2 linked regions of the Saccharobesus litoralis genome follow. The protein of the gene in region 1 binds, or shares a complex with, the protein of each later gene. Links are inferred from orthologs where the notes say so. Each region holds a gene or a part of one and is shown on either strand. Other genes may lie near its edges.

Region 1 (9,510 bases):
TGTTGGGATGTTATTTGGGGATAGGCCTTTTGAAATACAAGGCTATTTTATAAAAATTTTTAAAAAAGAATGTAAAACGGCTGCAAAACGCAACTTTAACTAATCTTTACGCTCAAATTCACCATCAATAATGTCACCCTGCTGACTTGGGTTTGAACCTTTTTTAGGTTGGCGGTCAAACGGGTTAGCGCCAAGATCGTGTTGCCTTTTTTGGTGAAAGTCATGATGCTGAAAGTCTTGCTGGTGAAAACCTTGTTGAGAATGAAATCCGCCCTGCATATTCGATTGAACAACTAACTTGTCTTTAATTTGCGCATACACGGCCAAGGCTATCGGTTTACGCGTAACAGGGATTGTTAGCAAAAAGCCAATCGCATCGGTCACAAAACCTGGGGTGACTAACAGTACACCTGCAATAAGTAACATTAAGCCTTCAACCAAAGTTTGCGCTGGTAATTGCCCTGAAGCCGTTTGGGTTCGTAAACTGTGTAAGGTTTGTATACCCTGTTCCCGCACTAATTTAGCGCCAATAAATGCGGTTAAAATTACGATACCTAAAGTGGTCCAACCGCCAATTATTTCGCCAACTTCGAGTAACAGCGCAATTTCGATGATTGGCATAATGGCGAATAATATAAATAATTTTGCAAACATAAGTTCTCAATTTAAATTGATAAAAAATAAATTAGTCGGTGGCGCTGTAATATTGTCGTTGCTTTGCCTGTCTACTGAGGCAGTAGCGTAAGAATTTCTGTAAAGCATTTTACTGATTACTTGTGTAACGCGCCACGACACTGACATATTATGACATATGGGTGGCAAACGAAACTTTTCAAGTTTAATCTACGGTTATTTATCGACTGACATTGGTCGTTCACATGTTTAACTGCTGATTTGCAAGAACAATACTATGAAAAATGATATACAAGCCGATACACCAATATTGGTGTTTTGCACAACGCCAACCAAACAGGAAGCCCAAGAGCTGGCTAACGGTATTGTGCGCCATAAACACGCTGCATGCGTGAATATAGTTGATGCCATTGAATCAGTATATTCTTGGCAAGGCCGTATCGTCATGGACAACGAATACTTATTAAAAATTAAAACATTGGGTAGACATTTCGAAGGATTGCAAGCTTTTATCAAAAGTCAGCATAGTTATGATGTCCCTGAGATAACGGCAGTTAATATGTGTGCTATTTCCGACGAATATGCACAATGGCTGATCGACAGTCTTACCCCAAGTTCCAATCAACAACAAGGCCAAACAGAATGATGTTATTAAAAGTTTGTAAGCCGTCACTTTTAATAAAAAATTTGCCATTGTGGGCGCTAACGCTAGCACTTTTCGCTGCGTTGTTATTCACAATGCAATCCGTTAACGCACAAAACAAGACATTAACCCAACAGCCAATTGCTAATAATGCCGAACCACTCTTTTCAAGTAACTCGTCTTCTCTGGATGATTTATTTGCTGAAGAAAGCGAGCAAGAGCCGGACTTTTTACCCATAGACAAAGCGTTCGCCTTTAACTTTATCCAGAATGGTGACAAAGTCGATATTCAATTTGATATTGCCCCCGGATATTACCTTTATAAAAAACAATTTAAATTTGCCGCAGATAACGCAAGTTTTAGTGACGTAATTTTGCCTGAGGGTTTACCTTACGAAGACGAATACTACGGTCAAACTGAGATCTACAAACAACAATTTAGCGCGCAGATCCCACTCAATTTTGCGCTTGAACAAGGCGTTATTAAAATACGTTATCAAGGTTGTGCCGAAGCAGGATTATGCTATCCACCCAGCGTTAAAGAAGTTTTGCTAACTCCGATAAATAGCGGCGCTACGGGGGGACTGAATGCAAGTACAGATTTTTCTGATTTGAGTACCGATGAGTCAAGCTTAAGTTCGTTTTTACAAAGCCAAAGCTGGTTTATTGTGTTATTGGTATTTTTTGCGTTAGGTGTCGGATTAGCTTTAACGCCTTGTGTTTTCCCTATGTACCCTATCCTTTCTAGTGTATTAGTCGGTCAAGAAAAGCTAACCAATAAAGCTGCGTTTTTATTATCGCTTAGTTTCGTGCAAGGCATGGCACTAACCTATGCGGCTTTAGGGTTACTCGCAGCACTAGCAGGAGCCAGCTTTCAGGCTGTATTACAAAGCCAAGCTGTGCTTATCGGCTTATCTATTATGTTTGCTGCTTTGGCAGGTTCCATGTTTGGTTGGTACGAATTGCAGCTTCCGAGTAGCTGGGTTAATAAATTAAATGCCAAAAGCATGGAGCAAAAACAAGGTAACTTTAAAGGTGCATTAGCCATGGGCGTATTGTCGGGGTTAATAGCTTCGCCTTGTACCACAGCGCCTTTGTCTGGCGCGCTGCTTTACGTTGCTCAAACCGGCGATGCATTATTCGGATTTGTTACCTTATACATACTGTCAATTGGTATGGGCTTACCTTTACTGATTATTGGCGCTAGCAGTGGTAAATGGTTACCGAAAGCCGGTGGCTGGATGGAAAGCGTTAAAAAACTCTTTGCCTTTATATTACTGGCAGTACCAATTATGTTGTTCGCGCGCTTTATGCAAGAGCAATATGTATTGTTGTTGGCTGCGTTACTGGCCATGGCCTGTGCGGTATTCTTTGGTTTTCAGTTTAAACGACAACAAAACATTAAGTTATCCGGTGGCATCACTTTAGTCAGTTTGTTGGTAGCCATCTACTTTGGTCAAGCGGCACAAGGCTACAAAAAGCTAGAATTACCCTTTTTAGTCACCACTTCTGCAGTGCAAATTCAGCAAGAGTTAGATAAAGCTAAGCAAGCTGGTCAACCCGTATTACTAGACATTACCGCTGAATGGTGTGTCGGCTGTAAAGAATTTGAACATATCACTTTTGCTAACGCCAACGTACAAGCAACACTAAAAGACTATCAATGGCTACAATTGGACGTGACCGAGTTTAATAGTGAACATGATGCGTTAATTAAGTCGTGGGGAATTGTTGGCCCACCGGCTCCTACTGTGATGATCTTTACTACACAAGGCATTGAGCTTAGTAACCAAAGGATCCGCGGATTTTTACCCCCTGACGAATTTATAGGCGCAGTCAAACAAACACAGCAATAGCAGGTATACAGGGCAATAATTCATGTTATTGCCCTGTAGAATACAATAAAAACGTCTATACTTTTAAACCATATCAAGCAGTATAGTCTTCTCGCTCAGGTCTTATGGTTCATTGTCAGCGCTTACTCGCCCCAATCACATAGTAGAGCATATGCTCATGGGGTCTCAAAGCTTGACGGCTTTGCTTACATGGATGTAAGTACTTAGGTTTCGTCTGGAACTAGAAACCTGCCCCTAAAACCTGATCGCTTTAACTATAATTAACAAGCAAGGGGCGGCAACGTTGTCGTATTATTACCACGAACAAATTATTCAACTCACTGCGCAAATTGATGCCGAAGGTTTGCATGATACATTTGTCCAATTGGTTAAAGGATTGTTCCCCGATGCAGAAATACGCCTATACAATAATCGCTTGCCCGCATCGCATGGCCATTACGAGCTACTGCATCTGTCCCCAACACTCAGCCAAGATGAGTTAAAATCTCAAGTCAGCCAAGACACCCAATTACTCGATGCACTCATCAAAGAGCACGCATCAATAGAATTTGATTTAAGCCAAGACCAAATCGTTTATCCATTAATGGCTAGAAACTTATATTTTGGTGCGTTAATTATTGATGGCCACGCCATTGAAGATTTAGACAAACAAACCGTTCTCGCCGCCTACATTGCTATATACAGTAATCAATTAAATTTATTACGCACCAGCAATCATGACGCCCTAACCGGCTTATTTAATCGCCAAACCTTTGATGGCACGCTTAACAAACTGTTATCGACAACTGAGCATAGGCGAAACCAAGACGGCAGCGAAGAACCTCACCGCCATTGTTTTGCCATGTTAGACATTGATCACTTTAAGCGCCTAAATGATAATTTTGGCCACTTGATTGGCGATGAAGTGTTACTAACCCTAGCGCAACTGATGCAAAAATGCTTTCGAGACGAAGACATGTTGTTTCGTTACGGGGGCGAAGAGTTTGTGATTATTATAAAACGCGTCGACTTGGCAATGGCTGGTTCGGTGTTAGAAAGGTTTCGACAACTAGTCGAAAACCATTATTTTCCACAGGTTGGCCGTGTCACCATTAGTATCGGCTATACCCAACTCGTAGACAACGTACTACCGACAACTATCATTGGCCGAGCCGATAAAGCCTTGTATCACTCCAAAGAGCTAGGGCGTAATAAAGCAAGTTGTTACGAAACCCTGATCGAACAAAACAAACTAGATGAAGCGCCTGGCGCCTCAAATGACATTGAATTGTTCTAATTTAGTAGACAAAATCTGACATCGTGCAAATTTTTCAGGTTAGACCAGTGTTTTGCGAGTTTTTCGTTTCAAATTGTTGTAAAACCCGTTATATTTAGCCGAAAGATTTAAACTTGTATGATTTCACCGAAGATATCTGCAAATTAGCTAAATTTAAGGTCACTTAATGTCAAATAACGCTAAGCATATTTTATTGGTAAATGGTCCTAACTTAAATATGCTGGGTAAACGTGAACCCGCTGTTTATGGCCATCATACTTTAGCCGACATTGAGCAAAACCTAGCTAAGCAAGCCGCTTCTTTAGGCTTATCACTTGAAAGTGTCCAGTCTAACTCGGAAGCTGAGCTAATTGAGCGCATTCACGCTGCATTTCAACAAGTTGACTTTATTATTATCAACCCAGCGGCCTTTACCCACCAAAGTGTGGCGTTGCGTGATGCTATTTTAGCGGTTGATATTCCTTTTATTGAAGTGCACATATCCAACGTGCACAAGCGCGAAGCATTTCGCCACCATTCCTATTTTTCAGACGTTGCCCAAGGCGTAATTTGCGGTTTGGGCATTGCCGGTTACAGCTATGCGCTGCAATCAGCACATGAGTTTTTATCCAAAGCAGAATAACTTTTATTACAAGAGAGAATAACCACTATGGCTATGGACATTCGTAAAGTTAAAAAATTAATCGAACTAGTTGAAGAATCAGGTATCTCTGAATTAGAGATCACTGAAGGTGAAGAGTCTGTACGCATTAGCCGTGCGGCTCCAGTAGCAGCGGTTGCAGCTCCAGTAGCAGCGGTTGCGGCTCCAGTAGCAGCACCGGCCGCAGCACCTACGGCTCCAGCAGAAGCTGCGCCTGCAGCTCCAGCAGGCCCAACTGGTCACGTAGTTAAATCACCTATGGTTGGTACTTACTACTCATCTCCTAAGCCAGACGCTCCTTCTTTCGTAGAAGTTGGTGCTCAAGTATCTGTAGGTCAAACATTGTGTATCGTTGAAGCAATGAAAATGATGAACGAAATCACTGCAGACAAAGCCGGTACAATTAAGACTATCTTCGCGCAAAACGGCGACGCATTAGAATTCGACCAACCACTATTCGAAATCGAATAATAAGGTCGGCTTACTATGTTAGATAAACTAGTCATTGCAAACCGAGGCGAGATCGCGTTGCGTATTTTACGCGCGTGTAAAGAGCTCGGTATTAAAACGGTTGCGGTTCACTCGCAAGCCGATAAAGAGTTAAAGCACGTTTTGTTGGCTGACGAAACCATTTGTATTGGTAAAGCACCTTCAATCGACAGCTATTTAAATATTCCTCGCATTATTGCGGCGGCTGAAGTCACCGATGCCGTGGCTATTCACCCCGGCTATGGTTTCTTATCAGAAAATGCTGATTTTGCCGAGCAAGTAGAACAAAGTGGCTTTATTTTTGTTGGTCCAAAAGCGGATTCAATTCGCATTATGGGTGACAAAGTTGAAGCGATTAAAGCCATGAAAAAAGCTGGCGTACCTTGTGTACCTGGTTCTGATGGCCCACTTGGTGAAGATGCGCAAACTAACAAGCAAATCGCTAAGCGTATTGGTTATCCGATCATTGTTAAAGCTGCCGGTGGTGGTGGTGGTCGTGGTATGCGTGTTGTGCGCTCTGAAGCTGAGTTAATTGAGTCAATTGAATTAACGAAATCAGAAGCCGGTGCTGCATTTAACAACGACATGGTTTACATGGAAAAATTCCTTGAAAACCCACGTCACGTTGAAGTTCAAGTATTAGCAGATGGCCAAGGTAACGCAATTCACTTAGGCGAGCGTGACTGTTCAATGCAACGTCGTCACCAAAAAGTCGTTGAAGAAGCGCCAGCGCCAGGTATCACTGAAGAAATGCGTAAGTTCATTGGTGAACGCTGTACGCGTGCTTGTATCGAAATTGGTTATCGTGGTGCGGGTACGTTCGAATTCTTATTCGAAAACGGCGAATTCTACTTTATCGAAATGAATACGCGTATTCAGGTTGAGCACCCAGTTACTGAAATGGTTACCGGTGTTGACTTGATTAAAGAGCAATTAAAAATTGCCGCTGGCCAGCCATTATCGTTAACTCAAGACGATATTAAAATTAAAGGCCATGCGATCGAATGTCGTATTAACGCTGAAGATCCAGAGCGCTTTATTCCTTCACCGGGTAAAATCACTCGTTTCCATTCACCAGGCGGTATGGGTGTACGCTGGGATTCGCACATTTATGCGGGTTACACAGTACCACCTCACTACGACTCTATGATTGGTAAGCTGATTACGTTTGGCGAAAATCGCGGTATTGCGATTGCCCGTATGAAAAATGCACTAGACGAGTTAGTGGTTGAAGGTATTAAAGTTAATGTACCTTTACAACAAAAGATAATGGATGACGAGAACTTCCAAAATGGTGGTAGCAATATCCACTATTTAGAGAAAAAACTCGGAATGGATCACTAGTTTCCTTTCTGGACTTGTGATTTGGCAGTAATCTGCCGACAAAAGGCGTCGCTTGTAATTTAAAGCGTCGCCTTTTTTGTTTAGCCAGTTTAGGCTAAAATCCCCGCCTTAAAATTTTAAACACCAATCGAGACCCGCCATGCCTTGGATCCAAGTTCGTTACACGACAGATAAAGAATCAGCCGATGCCATTTCCGACCATATGACAGGCACGGGCGCCGCAGCAGTCACCTTTCTTGATGCAGCAGACACCCCCATTTACGAACCTATGCCTGGCGAATTTTTATTGTGGGAAGCGACAACCGTAGTGGGTTTATATGATGCTGAAGTCGATGTTGATAAAATCTTACTGCGTTTACAAGCATCCAATGCCGGCAGCAAAGGTTTTTATAAAGTAGAGCAGCTTGAAGATAAAGACTGGGTACGCGAATGGATGGATAGCTTTCATCCTATGCAATTTGGTGAGCGTTTGTGGATCTGTCCATCGTGGCGCGATGTCCCTGACGAACAAGCCGTTAATGTCTTGCTCGATCCCGGTTTAGCTTTTGGTACCGGCACCCATCCAACTACAGGCTTATGTTTACAATGGCTAGACAGCCACATTCAAGATGACCAAGTCGTGGTCGATTTTGGCTGCGGTTCAGGCATATTAGCTATTGCCGCACTCAAACTAGGAGCGCAACGGGTTGTCGGTATCGATATTGACCCTCAAGCGATTGAAGCGTCCAAAGAAAACGCTAAACGTAACCAAGTTGAAGATAAAATCGAATTATTTTTACCGAATAACCAACCCAATCTGCAAGCCGACGTCGTCGTAGCAAATATTTTAGCGGGACCACTACGTGAATTAGCACAAGTGATAACCGATTATGTAAAACCTGGCGGTAAGTTAGCCCTATCAGGCATACTTGCTAGCCAAGCAGAACAAATTTGCGAGATATATGCCCAGTGGTTTGACTTAGACCCAGTCGCTCAACAAGAAGATTGGTGTCGAGTATCTGGTACTAAACGATAATTAATCCTAGGTAAAGGGTTACGCTAACGGGCTGTTCCATGTTAATTTGTAGTCAGTAAAAACGTTAACTATAGTTGACGATGACGAGCCACAAAACGGTTGGGCTGTAAACGGTCACAAATGCTGAAAATGACAATTACCCGTACTCTTATGCTGTTGCTTGGGCTGTTGCTAATCACATCAGTTCAAGCCAAAACATGGCGTTTTGCTGTGATCCCAAAAGATCAAAGCAACCCTTTTTTTCAACAAGTCAAAATAGGCTGTGAACGAGCCGCCAAAGCCCTTGGCAATGTTGAATGTGTATTTGAAGGCCCTAATAAAGCCAATGCCATCTCCCAACATTTGATCCTTGAAAAACTAATTGACCAAGGTATAGATGGTGTCGCTTTTAGCGTTTTATTAGACAGCTATGTTGCTCGACGCACCCTACCGGTTTTAGTCAAAAACGATATTCCACTCGTCACTTTCGACTCAGATATTGACGACTCAACAGCAAAACGCTTTCCTAATGTTCGCAAAGCCTATATTGGTACTAACAATTTTGATTTGGGTGTCAAATTAGGTTTAACATTAAAATCCATGCGCCCAGAAGGAGGCACATTGTGCATTCAAACGGGACGTAAAGACTCAGTAAACTTAGATGAGCGTATCTCTGGTATTCGAGCCGCTTTATCTGTCGCCGAGCCTAAGTTGATTAATCCAGCGCGGATCAGACGCCTAGTCAATATTAATGGCTGGACAGAACACGCTGATTGTCCGCTATATAGTTGGTCAGACCAAGAAAGAGCCGTTAAGCAACTACAAGACATGTTAACCCGCCCAGATAATATTGCAGTCGTGGCTGTTGGTGGTTGGCCGCAATATCACAGCTCATATCCAACTATGATGAAACAATTAAAGGTTTCTCACCCCAACCATACATTATTGGTCGCAGACACCACTCAAGAGCAATTAGATTTATTACAGCAGGGATTATCGAAAATCAACGTAGGGCAAAAACCAGCAAAAATGGGTGAGCAAGCAATCCACACCCTGTATAAAATTGTGACTGACCAGGCCTATGAACCGCAAATATTCACGGAGTTAACCCACTGTACACAAGACAATTATGCAAGGTGTACGCAGTAAAATTATTGGAATAACTTGGTAAAGGATGAAGGAAAGGCATTCCCTACATCCGTGTAGGTCGCCGTGCGCAGTTCCGGACGCTTAACGGCATTCCCTACATCCGTGTAGGTCGAAATTTATTTCGACATTAGCAGCTTTGCTGCTATTGGCTCGTTGTTATCGCTAACAATAAGCCTAAAACAAGAGCATCAAAACCCAATCTAATACTGCCAGTATGGTATTACTTTTAGAGCGCTGCGTCGTGACTGTTCCATCACTGAAATAAGCGAGCTCTTTTTATTAGCACTCCAATCTAACAACTCAGCTCGACCATCTAAATCCATTTCATTGTTGTGACTCATCAAATGACTTTGTAAAATTTCAAAAGTGTACAAATCATTGATGCCTTGCATAATATCCAACCAAGGTCCACGAAATGAACGCCATTCGTCATCTGGATATAAGCCGCCAACACAGATCCCAGTTAACAAACCATGATTTAGGCTG
Region 2 (9,617 bases), 2.6 Mb from region 1 along the record:
CTCGCTATGGCTCGACTCGTTTTCCAGGAAAACCATTAGCCGACATTAACGGTAAACCTATGATCCAGCGGGTTTATGAAAAGTGTCAAACAACGAATGCTGAACAAATAGTGGTTGCAACTGATGATGCACGTATCGCAGATGTAGTTAAGCAGTTTGGTGGACAAGTGTGTATGACAGCAGCCACTCACGAGTCAGGCACCGAGCGTATTGCAGAAGTCATTGACAAAATGGCAATTGCGCAAGATCAGGTTATCGTTAATGTACAAGGGGATGAACCTTTTATTCCCGCGGCAATCGTGGCTCAAGTTGCTGAAAATTTAGTGGCACGCCCACAAATTAATATGGCAACCTTAGCTGTAAAAATAGATGACGTAGAAGAAGCTTTTAATCCGAATGCAGTTAAAGTGTTAACTAATAAGGATGGGCTGGCTCTATATTTTAGCCGAGCAACGATCCCATACGATCGTAGTCGATTTTTAAATAATGATGCGCCTCAAGAAATCGGTGACTATTATTTACGTCATTTAGGTATTTATGCCTATCGCGCTGGCTTTGTTAAGCAATATGTTAGTTGGCAGCCTAGTGCATTGGAACAAATAGAGAGTTTAGAGCAATTACGCGTATTGTGGTACGGTGAAGCCATTCATGTCGATATTGCCCATGAGACACCGCCGCCGGGTATAGATACACCGCAAGATTTAGTTAATGCAATCAATAAAGGTTACATTTAAAGGGTCTTTGACTATCAGCGTTGAAAAAACTACCATTTTTGACGATAAGTTCGGTCCTGCTTGATTTATAGCATCTTTATATAAATTGGGTATAGTACGAGCTGGAACGGTGTTTGCTTAACCATCGAAAAGAGCAATAATTAGGTGATTGAAGGCGTATTTTATTCATTTAGGTAAATAAAGACCGCTTTCATGACAAACATTTGACGAAGTTAGGATAATAACGCGTCAGTTTCAGGATTCAAAACATGCGCTTGATAAGACGAATTTTGGTTTTCTGTACATTAGTGACAGTGATCAATTCGCCATTCATTTCTACTGGTAATTTCTTTGTTGCGGATGCTCATGCAGAAGGTATGCGTATTCGTGGCGACAAAGCAACCGATAATGGTTTAAGTGGAAAAACCTATGGCCCTGTATTAGCTACCGATACCTTATGGCGGATAGCAGAAAAAGTGCGGCCAGATACCAGTGTATCCACTTATCAAGTGATGGTAGCTATTTATCAAGCTAACCCAAATGCCTTTTTAGAGAACAACCTAAATCATATTCGTACGGGTTCTATTCTCGATATTCCCACCACGTCGGCAATGCGTAAGGTTAATCGCACTGCGGCGCGCAATAAATCCGATTTAGACGATGAAATATGGGCGGAGAAAAACCGCCGTATTCAGGCAGCAAAAGCGTCACCTGCGGAAAGAAAACGCCAAACGAATGCTAAACAAGCAGATGTCGAAGCCGCGAAGAAAAAACTGGAAAATGAAATTCAGTCTTTGCGTGAAGAGCAATTAAAAACCTATCAAATGATGCGCGAGCAATATGCGGCATCGATTGAGAACACCCAATTATTGATGCAAGAAAACGAAAGGTTGCGTAACCGTTTAGCATCAGTTGATGAAGAAGTGAGAAGCCTTAAACAGGAGCTCAGCCCTGATAGTGAAATGCGTCAACAAATTTCCGAGCTTGTCGAACGCAAAGATGAAGAAGTTGCCAAGGAACGTATAGAGCAAGAAGAAGCCGCAAACAATCCGCTTAATTCACTAATGGCAACTATTAGCTCGAATCCTCTCTATATCGCTTTAGCAGCGACTATTCCAGGTGGGTTAGTATTAGGTTTGATTGCTTGGTTTGTTTTCCGTAAGAAAAAACCAAAAGAAGAAGAGCCTATATTTGATAACAAACCGGCTACAGAAGCACCAGTGATGGAAGAGCCGGATTTAGACTTGTCGGATATGCAAACCAGTGACGATGATTTGCTGTTAGGGGATGAGCTTGATGATCAATTAGTACCAGATGAAGACACAATTCAGTTAGACGATGACGATGATGATTTACTGACCGATTCACTCGATGACGATTTAGACGACATTCTGGTTTATGAAGAAGATGACGACGATCTGCTGAGTGTACCTGATGAAGCACTGGATGAAGACGATGATAGCTTGATCGATCAATCCGATATTGATGACTTACTCGACTCAGGCTCAGAAGATGTAGCCGATGATGATATTGATGCGTTATTAGATAGTGCTGGAGAAGACGAAAGCTCTCCACAAGAATTGTCGCAAGATGAGCTAGATGAACTGCTTAGTGGAAACGATTTAAGTGACGACGATGATGATGATCTTGATTCTATCGTTGGACAAGATGATATTGATGCATTGTTATCGGGTGATGACGATTCAGTCGAAGATTTACTGGAAGGTGCAGACGATGACGGTGCAGGCAGTGGCGATTTAGATCAAGATGATCTTGATGCTTTACTTGATGAAGAGCTTTCTGGTGATAACCAACTTATTGACGAAGACGGTGTTGATGATGACATTGATCTTGGTGATTTCTTAGAAGAAGAACAAGACCTACCAAAAGCTGCTGTTGCTGAGGGCTCAGATACTGACAGCGAAGTGGCAGACGATGATTTTGATATCGACGCATTACTTGATGAAGGGGCTGGGTTAACTGAAGAAGAGCCTGCTAGTCAAGACAGTGCAGAACAAGATGACTTTGATATTAATGACATTGATGCATTACTTGACGAGCAAGCAAGTTCAGAACTGGCTGATACGCCAGATGATCTTGAACCTGACGATATCGACGCTTTACTGGATGAGCAAGCGGCGTTAACTGAAGATGCAGACGATTTTGATGTTGACGATATAGATGCTTTGCTTGAACAAGAAGCGCAACAAAAACCAGATGCTGAACCTGAACTCGGTGCGGATGTTGATATTGATGCTGATCTTGACGACATTGACGCAATAATTGCCAGCACCGATGAGCAAGCCGATTCTGAACAAAACGATTTGGGTAATGTCGCAGATGACTTTGATATCAACGATATTGACGCGTTATTAGATGAGCAATCTAGCAGTACTGATGATGCACAAGATGATAATTTTGATATTGATGATCTGCTTGCCAAAGAGCAAGCTCCAGTTGATGAATCACAAACCGTTGCCGCTGAAACCGACACCGATGGTAGCGAAGATTCTGACTTTGATATTGATGATATCGACGCCTTATTAGCTGAGAATACCCAAGAAGCAACAGATGAAGAAGATTTGTTGGCAACTGAGCTTGATGGCAATTTAGATGATGAAAACGAGCTAGATACAGATATCGATCTTGATGTTTTACTAGACGAAAACTCAACGGATAGTGAAGATGAGTTGTCTTCTTTACTTGATCTTGACGATGATGAAAGTGAAGCGATTGATGATTTAGACGATTTATCTGCTTTATTAGAAGAAGATGCTAAAGAAGAGGAAATGGGCTCTAGCCCAAAGCCTGAAGGTCAAGTTGAGTTAGATGATATCGCTAATGACCAGTCATTAGTTGATAATCTTGACTTGCCCGAAAAGCCAGAAATTGAAGATACTAGCCTAGAAGCAGAAGCAGAAGCAGAAGCAGAAGCAGAAGCAGAAGCAGAAGCAGAAGCAGAAGCAGAAGCAGAAGCAGAAGCAGAAGCAGAAGCAGAAGCAGAAGCAGAAGCAGAAGCAGAAGCAGAAGCAGAAGCAGAAGCAGAAGCAGAAGCAGAAGCAGAAGCAATAGATGAAGATGCTTTGCTTGCCGATTTAGGGATTGAATTAGAACCTGCCGAGCCAGAGCCAGAGCCAGAGCCAGAGCCAGAGCCAGAGCCAGAGCCAGAGCCAGAACGACCAGAATTAGATGAGGCTTATTTAGGTGAGCTGCTAGAAAGCTTTTTTGCAGAAAGTAATACAACGCCTTCTGCAAGTACAAATACAGATATCGATGATAAGCCAATTGTCGATGAAAGTATCGAAGACGTTAATGAAAAATACAGCGAAGAATACAGCAAAGAAAGCATCGATGATTTAACGCTAGCTAACGCTGATGATGAGACAATTACAGCACAATTAGATGATCTTGAGTCGCTACTAGATGAAGGCGAAATTGAGTTATCAGATGCTGACGACTTACCCGAAAATGTTGATATTGGCAGTATTCCAGATGCTGACGACTTACCCGAAAATGTTGATATTGGCAGTATTCCAGATACTGAAGACGTACCAGAAAATGGCGATATTGGTAATATTTCAGATGCAGAAGACCTACTCGATAGTGATGATATAGGCAGTATTTCTGATGCTGAGCTGAGTAATTTTGATAGTTTTGAGGATCAGTTAAGCGAGAACTTAGAATCAGCAGAAACGTTATCAACAGACGTCGATCTTATCGACGAACTAATAGAATTATCAGATATACCTGAAGATGATTCCAGCGCTGATACATTAATTTCTGACGTTGATATTGTGTCTGGACTAGATGTTGAACTGGAAGGCGACATTGATCTAGAAACATTATCAGAACCTGATGATGAGTTAGATTCGGCATTATCAGAATTGTCATCCGATACTGAGTCACTAGAGCCTACAGAGGTATTAGAATCAGAACAAGCACCAGTAATGGGCGAAGCGGATGATGCGGATGACGAGAATGTCGAGTTACTGGATGATGGTTTTGAGAGTGATACAGATTTACCTGAGCTTGATGTTGATGCTGTTGAACAACTAGCTGTTTCAGAGCTAGATGATATAGAGCTGGAAGATTTAGAAGACCTCGACTCAGAAGCCCTAGATTTAGAAGATCCAGATTTAGAAAATGGACTTACTGACGATTCAAGCAGTGATAATGATCTAAGCAGTCTTGAAACATTTGATCTAGAAACATTATCAGAACCTGATGACGAGTTAGATTCAGCATTATCAGAATTGTCATCAGCGACTGAATCACTAAAGCCTACAGAGGTATTAGAATCAGAAGAAACACAGGTAACAGGCCGTGCGGATGACGAGAATGTCGAGCTACTGGATGATAGCTTTGAGAGCGATACAGATTTACCTGAGATTGATGTTGTTGAACAACAAGACGTTTCAGAATTAGATGATTTAGCGCTAGAAGACTTAGATTTAGAAGATCTCGATATAGAAGATCTAGATTTAGAAAACGAACTAACTGACGATTCAAATAGTGATGATGATCTAAGCAGTCTTAAAACAATTGATCTAGAAACATTATCAGAACCTGATGATGAGTTGGATTCGGCATTATCATCAGCGACTGAATCACTAGAGCCAATTGAAGCATTAGAAACATCCGCAACAACAGTGCAAGAGGCTGAACCATCACTTGCAGTTGACGATGCGAATGTTGAGTTGCTGGAAGATAGCTTCGAAAGTGATACGGATATACCCGAACTCGATGTTGATGTAGTTGAACAACAAGACGATGAACTTGACGATATTGATTTTGATGATATCGAACTAGACGACGATATGACTATCGAGCTGTCTGATATCGATGAGGAAGACGCTCTTGCCGATAGTTTAGATTTTGATGACATTGAGCTTGATGTTGAACCGACGATTGATTTAGCTGATTTGCCAGAGCCAGAGCCAGAGCCAGAGCCAGAGCCAGAGCCAGAGCCCAGAGCCAGAGCCAGAGCCAGAGCCAGAGCCAGAGCCAGAGCCAGAGCCAGAGCCAGAGCCAGAGCCAGAGCCAGAGCCAGAGCCAGAGCCAGAGCCAGAGCCAGAGCCAGAGCCAGAGCCAGAGCCAGAGCCAGAGCCAGAGCCAGAGCCAGAGCCAGAGCCAGAGCCAGAGCCAGAGCCAGAGCCAGAGCCAGAGCCAGAGCTAGAGCCAGAGCCAGAGTTTGATGATGCAATACTAGAAGAATTTAATGAGCTAGACGCATTGTTAGCTGATGCTGAAAGTGAAGTTGAAGCACAAGCATTTGATCTCGATGCTGATGTACATGACAGTGCCAGCGATGCGGATCTTGATACCATAGATACACTACTCGGCGGAGTAGATGCGACTATTACACAAGATAATGCAGTTGCAGACGAAGATTTAACTTCTGATGAGTTGCAGGAGCTTGAAGAGCTAGAAAACATTAATTTTGATGAACTATTAGGTTCATTAGAAGCGCCGGACAATACAGAATTAGCACCAGAGGATGAATTACCGACAACCAGCCTTGATTTAGATTCGTTATTAGCCGCTGAGAATATTGCTGAAGACGACTTAATTGTTGAAGAAGATGAATTAAGTTCTGAGTTAGCATTGGAAGACGGTGAAGAGCTGATTGATATCGAGGAATTATTGGCTGAAAGTGAAGATGCGGAGCTTGACGCCGAACCTTATCAGCCTGCTGATATGGATGTCGGGTTAGAGGAATTTATTCAAAAAGAAAATATTGAATTAATTGATGTTGATCTTGGTAATGAGTCAGGCATGACATCACAACTTGATTTAGCGCGAGCTTACATTGAAATAAATGATGTTGATGGGGCTATTACCGCGCTTGAAAAAGTGATAGCAAAAGGTGACGCCAATCAGCGAGACGAAGCAACAAAGTTACTTGATCAGTTAGAAATCGACGAATAAGTTGCACTTCAGGCGGCGAGTCTTATACTAGCCGCCAATTTTCATCCCTTAAAGGTTTTCTATGCGCTACGCAGTTGGTATTGAATACAATGGTGCAAATTATTCTGGTTGGCAAAAGCAATATACGCCAGGGGTTATAGGCGTTGAGCATAAAGTCGAGCAGGCTTTATCACTCGTTGCAAATAGTCAATTGGAATTAACTTGTGCAGGGCGTACCGATGCTGGTGTTCATGCTACAGGGCAGGTTGTTCATTTTGATTCTCCCGTAGAGCGTTTAGAGAAATCTTGGGTATTGGGTGCCAATTCCAATTTGCCGGATGACATCGCGATAAAGTGGGCAAAACCCGTTTCGCCTGACTTTGATGCTAGATACAGTGCCACAGCACGACGTTATCGATACATAATTTACAATCGCCGCGAACGACCTGCGATACTGCGTAGTGGTTTGACTCAGTTTTATGAACCGCTGGATCATCATTTAATGCATCAAGCGGCTCAATTATTTTTAGGTGAGCAAGATTTTTCAGCCTTTCGTTCTTCTAGTTGTGAATCTAAAACACCATTTCGTCATGTTAGCCATTGTTGGGTAAATCGCTATGGTGATTACCTTGTAGTTGATATACAGGCTAATGCATTTTTACACCATATGGTTCGTAATATTGTAGGGGCATTATTGGTGATTGGCTGTGCGGAAAAACCAGTCTCTTGGATTAGTGAATTATTAGCGGGTAAAGATCGTACACTGGCGGCGGCTACCGCTAAACCCAATGGGTTATATTTAGTCCGTGTATTTTATCCGGATGAATTAAATATTCCTCAAGTGCCAATGGGTCCTTTATTTTTTGCTGATAATTAGTGCTTGAAACCAAGTGAGGTTAAAAAGTAAACAGATAAGATAGAATTTTTACAGTTTAGACCAGTTGAGGTTAATATTTGCTGAGCTTTATGCTTTAATTAGCGACAATTTTGCGTGGGGCATCTTAATTATTATATAGACAGATTAGAACCCCGTTATTTCCTTGTATTTGTGTTAGAGATCACCCATGAGTTGGATTGAAAAAATTCTGCCTAAAACCAATGTCAGCGCTCAGAAAAAAGCGAATGTGCCTGAAGGTGTTTGGGCTAAGTGTTCTGATTGTAATGCCATTATTTATAACGCTGAATTAGAGCAAAACTTAAATGTTTGTCCTAAATGTGGTCACCACATGCGTATTGGTGCTCGTAAGCGTTTAGAAAGCTTTTTGGACACTGAAAACAGAACCGAAATAGCGGCTGAGCTTGAACCGCAAGATGCACTTAAATTTAAAGATTCAAAAAAATATAAAGACCGTATCACCGCAGCTCAAAAATCAACTGACGAGAAAGACGCGTTAGTTGTTATGCGTGGTCAAGTTAAAGGTGTACCTGTTGTGGCCTGTTCATTTGAATTCTCCTTTATGGGTGGTTCAATGGCGTCAGTGGTTGGTGCTAAGTTTGTAAAAGCAGCAGAGGTGTGTTTAAAAGAAAATCTACCTTTGATTTGTTTTTCAGCAAGTGGCGGTGCGCGTATGCAAGAAGCCTTGTTCTCTCTTATGCAAATGGCTAAAACCAGTGCGGCGTTAGCTAAAATGAGTGAAAAAGGTTTACCTTACATTTCAGTATTAACCGATCCGACAATGGGCGGTGTATCAGCAAGTTTAGCTATGTTAGGCGACGTGAATGTTGCCGAACCTAAAGCATTAATTGGTTTTGCTGGCCCTCGTGTTATTGAGCAGACGGTACGTGAAAAATTACCAGAAGGTTTTCAACGCAGTGAGTTCTTATTGCAAAAAGGTGCAATAGATATGATTGTTGACCGTCGCGAAATGCGTCATAAGTTAGCAAGCGTATTAAGCAAACTGATGAACTTACCTTCGGTAGAACAATATTAATTATTTATGGGCTTATCCCTAATTTTTAGTGACTTTGCTAGCTGCTATGCGTTTTAATTCCATAGCAGCTTGGCTGTCCCATCTCGAATCCATCCATCCAGCCAATATCGAACTTGGCCTTGAGCGTATTAAGCGTGTTTACCAAAGCTTAAACCTGAATTTATCAAATAGTCAGGTAATTTTAGTTGGTGGTACCAACGGTAAAGGTACAACTTGTGGCTTATTACAGCATGTCTTGACTCATCACGGTTATCAAGTTGGTTGTTATAACTCTCCTCACATGAACGATTATCGTGAGCGAGTGACCCTGAATAATCAATGGTTTAGCGAGCTGGAACATTGTCAAGCATTTGAATGTGTTGAACAAGCCCGTGGTGACATCAGTTTAACTTACTTTGAAATGGGTACGTTAGCGGCTTTAGTTTTGTTGGCACAAGCACAACCCGATTTTGTTATCCTAGAAGTCGGTTTAGGCGGCCGTTTAGATGCAACCAATATTGTTGATAATGACCTCGCTATTGTGACTACGGTGGCATTAGATCATATGGATTGGTTAGGTAATACCCGAGAGAAAATTGGTTTTGAAAAAGCTGGGATTATGCGTCATTCAGGTTTAGCTATATGTGGCGATCTAGAACCTCCGCAGTCTTTACTTGATCATGCTAATGAACAAAAAGTTGATTTAACCTGCGCGTTAACCGATTATCAGTGGCAGAAAAGTAATGATGTTTGGCAATTTACCATGGCGGACAAATCGTTTTCTGATTTACCTGTGCCTCACATGCCACTACAAAATGCCGCGACTGTCTTAGCTGCATTAAATAAATTAAATATTGTTCTTGATAAAAAGCTATTGCAGCAAGCTTTATCAAGTTTCAGTTTAGCAGGGCGTTGGCAGGTTATTGCTCGTTCACCTGATGTTATTCTTGATGTAGGCCATAACGTACAGGCGGCAGAATATATTAAACAACAGCTTAATGCGTACTTGGTTAACAAACCTCAAGCTAAGGTTTATGCTGTTGTCGGTATATTAAAGGATAAAGCAGTAGAAGAAACCGTGCAGGTT

Evidence for each region.
Region 2: the proteins of accB (region 1) and accD are in contact, whole or in part, in a solved structure (PDB 8UXZ), measured with the Escherichia coli proteins. The link is inferred for Saccharobesus litoralis from one-to-one orthologs.

What each region holds. Positions count from the first base shown.
Region 1 is NZ_CP026604.1:1,256,607-1,266,116, forward strand. Bases 4,036-6,791 are described here. They hold accB (acetyl-CoA carboxylase biotin carboxyl carrier protein), read left to right. Parts: upstream 4,036-5,063; coding sequence 5,064-5,519; downstream 5,520-6,791. Other genes in these bases: C2869_RS04435 (GGDEF domain-containing protein), read left to right, coding at 4,036-4,408; aroQ (type II 3-dehydroquinate dehydratase), read left to right, coding at 4,575-5,030; accC (acetyl-CoA carboxylase biotin carboxylase subunit), read left to right, coding at 5,535-6,791. Outside these bases: C2869_RS04420 (FxsA family protein), read right to left, coding at 100-654; divalent-cation tolerance protein CutA, read left to right, coding at 911-1,279; protein-disulfide reductase DsbD, read left to right, coding at 1,372-3,132; more of C2869_RS04435, read left to right, coding at 3,416-4,035; more of accC, read left to right, coding at 6,792-6,881; prmA (50S ribosomal protein L11 methyltransferase), read left to right, coding at 7,021-7,896; C2869_RS04460 (substrate-binding domain-containing protein), read left to right, coding at 8,017-9,024; C2869_RS04465 (CYTH domain-containing protein), read right to left, coding at 9,225-9,510. UniProt on the Escherichia coli protein: This protein is a component of the acetyl coenzyme A carboxylase complex; first, biotin carboxylase catalyzes the carboxylation of the carrier protein and then the transcarboxylase transfers the carboxyl group to form malonyl-CoA.
Region 2 is NZ_CP026604.1:3,834,732-3,844,348, forward strand. What follows is about bases 6,755-9,617. They hold accD (acetyl-CoA carboxylase, carboxyltransferase subunit beta), read left to right. Parts: upstream 6,755-7,684; coding sequence 7,685-8,551; downstream 8,552-9,617. Other genes in these bases: truA (tRNA pseudouridine(38-40) synthase TruA), read left to right, coding at 6,755-7,497; folC (bifunctional tetrahydrofolate synthase/dihydrofolate synthase), read left to right, coding at 8,598-9,617. In the rest of the region: kdsB (3-deoxy-manno-octulosonate cytidylyltransferase), read left to right, coding at 1-734; C2869_RS22680 (FimV/HubP family polar landmark protein), read left to right, coding at 983-5,908; C2869_RS22685 (FimV/HubP family polar landmark protein), read left to right, coding at 5,946-6,641; more of truA, read left to right, coding at 6,703-6,754.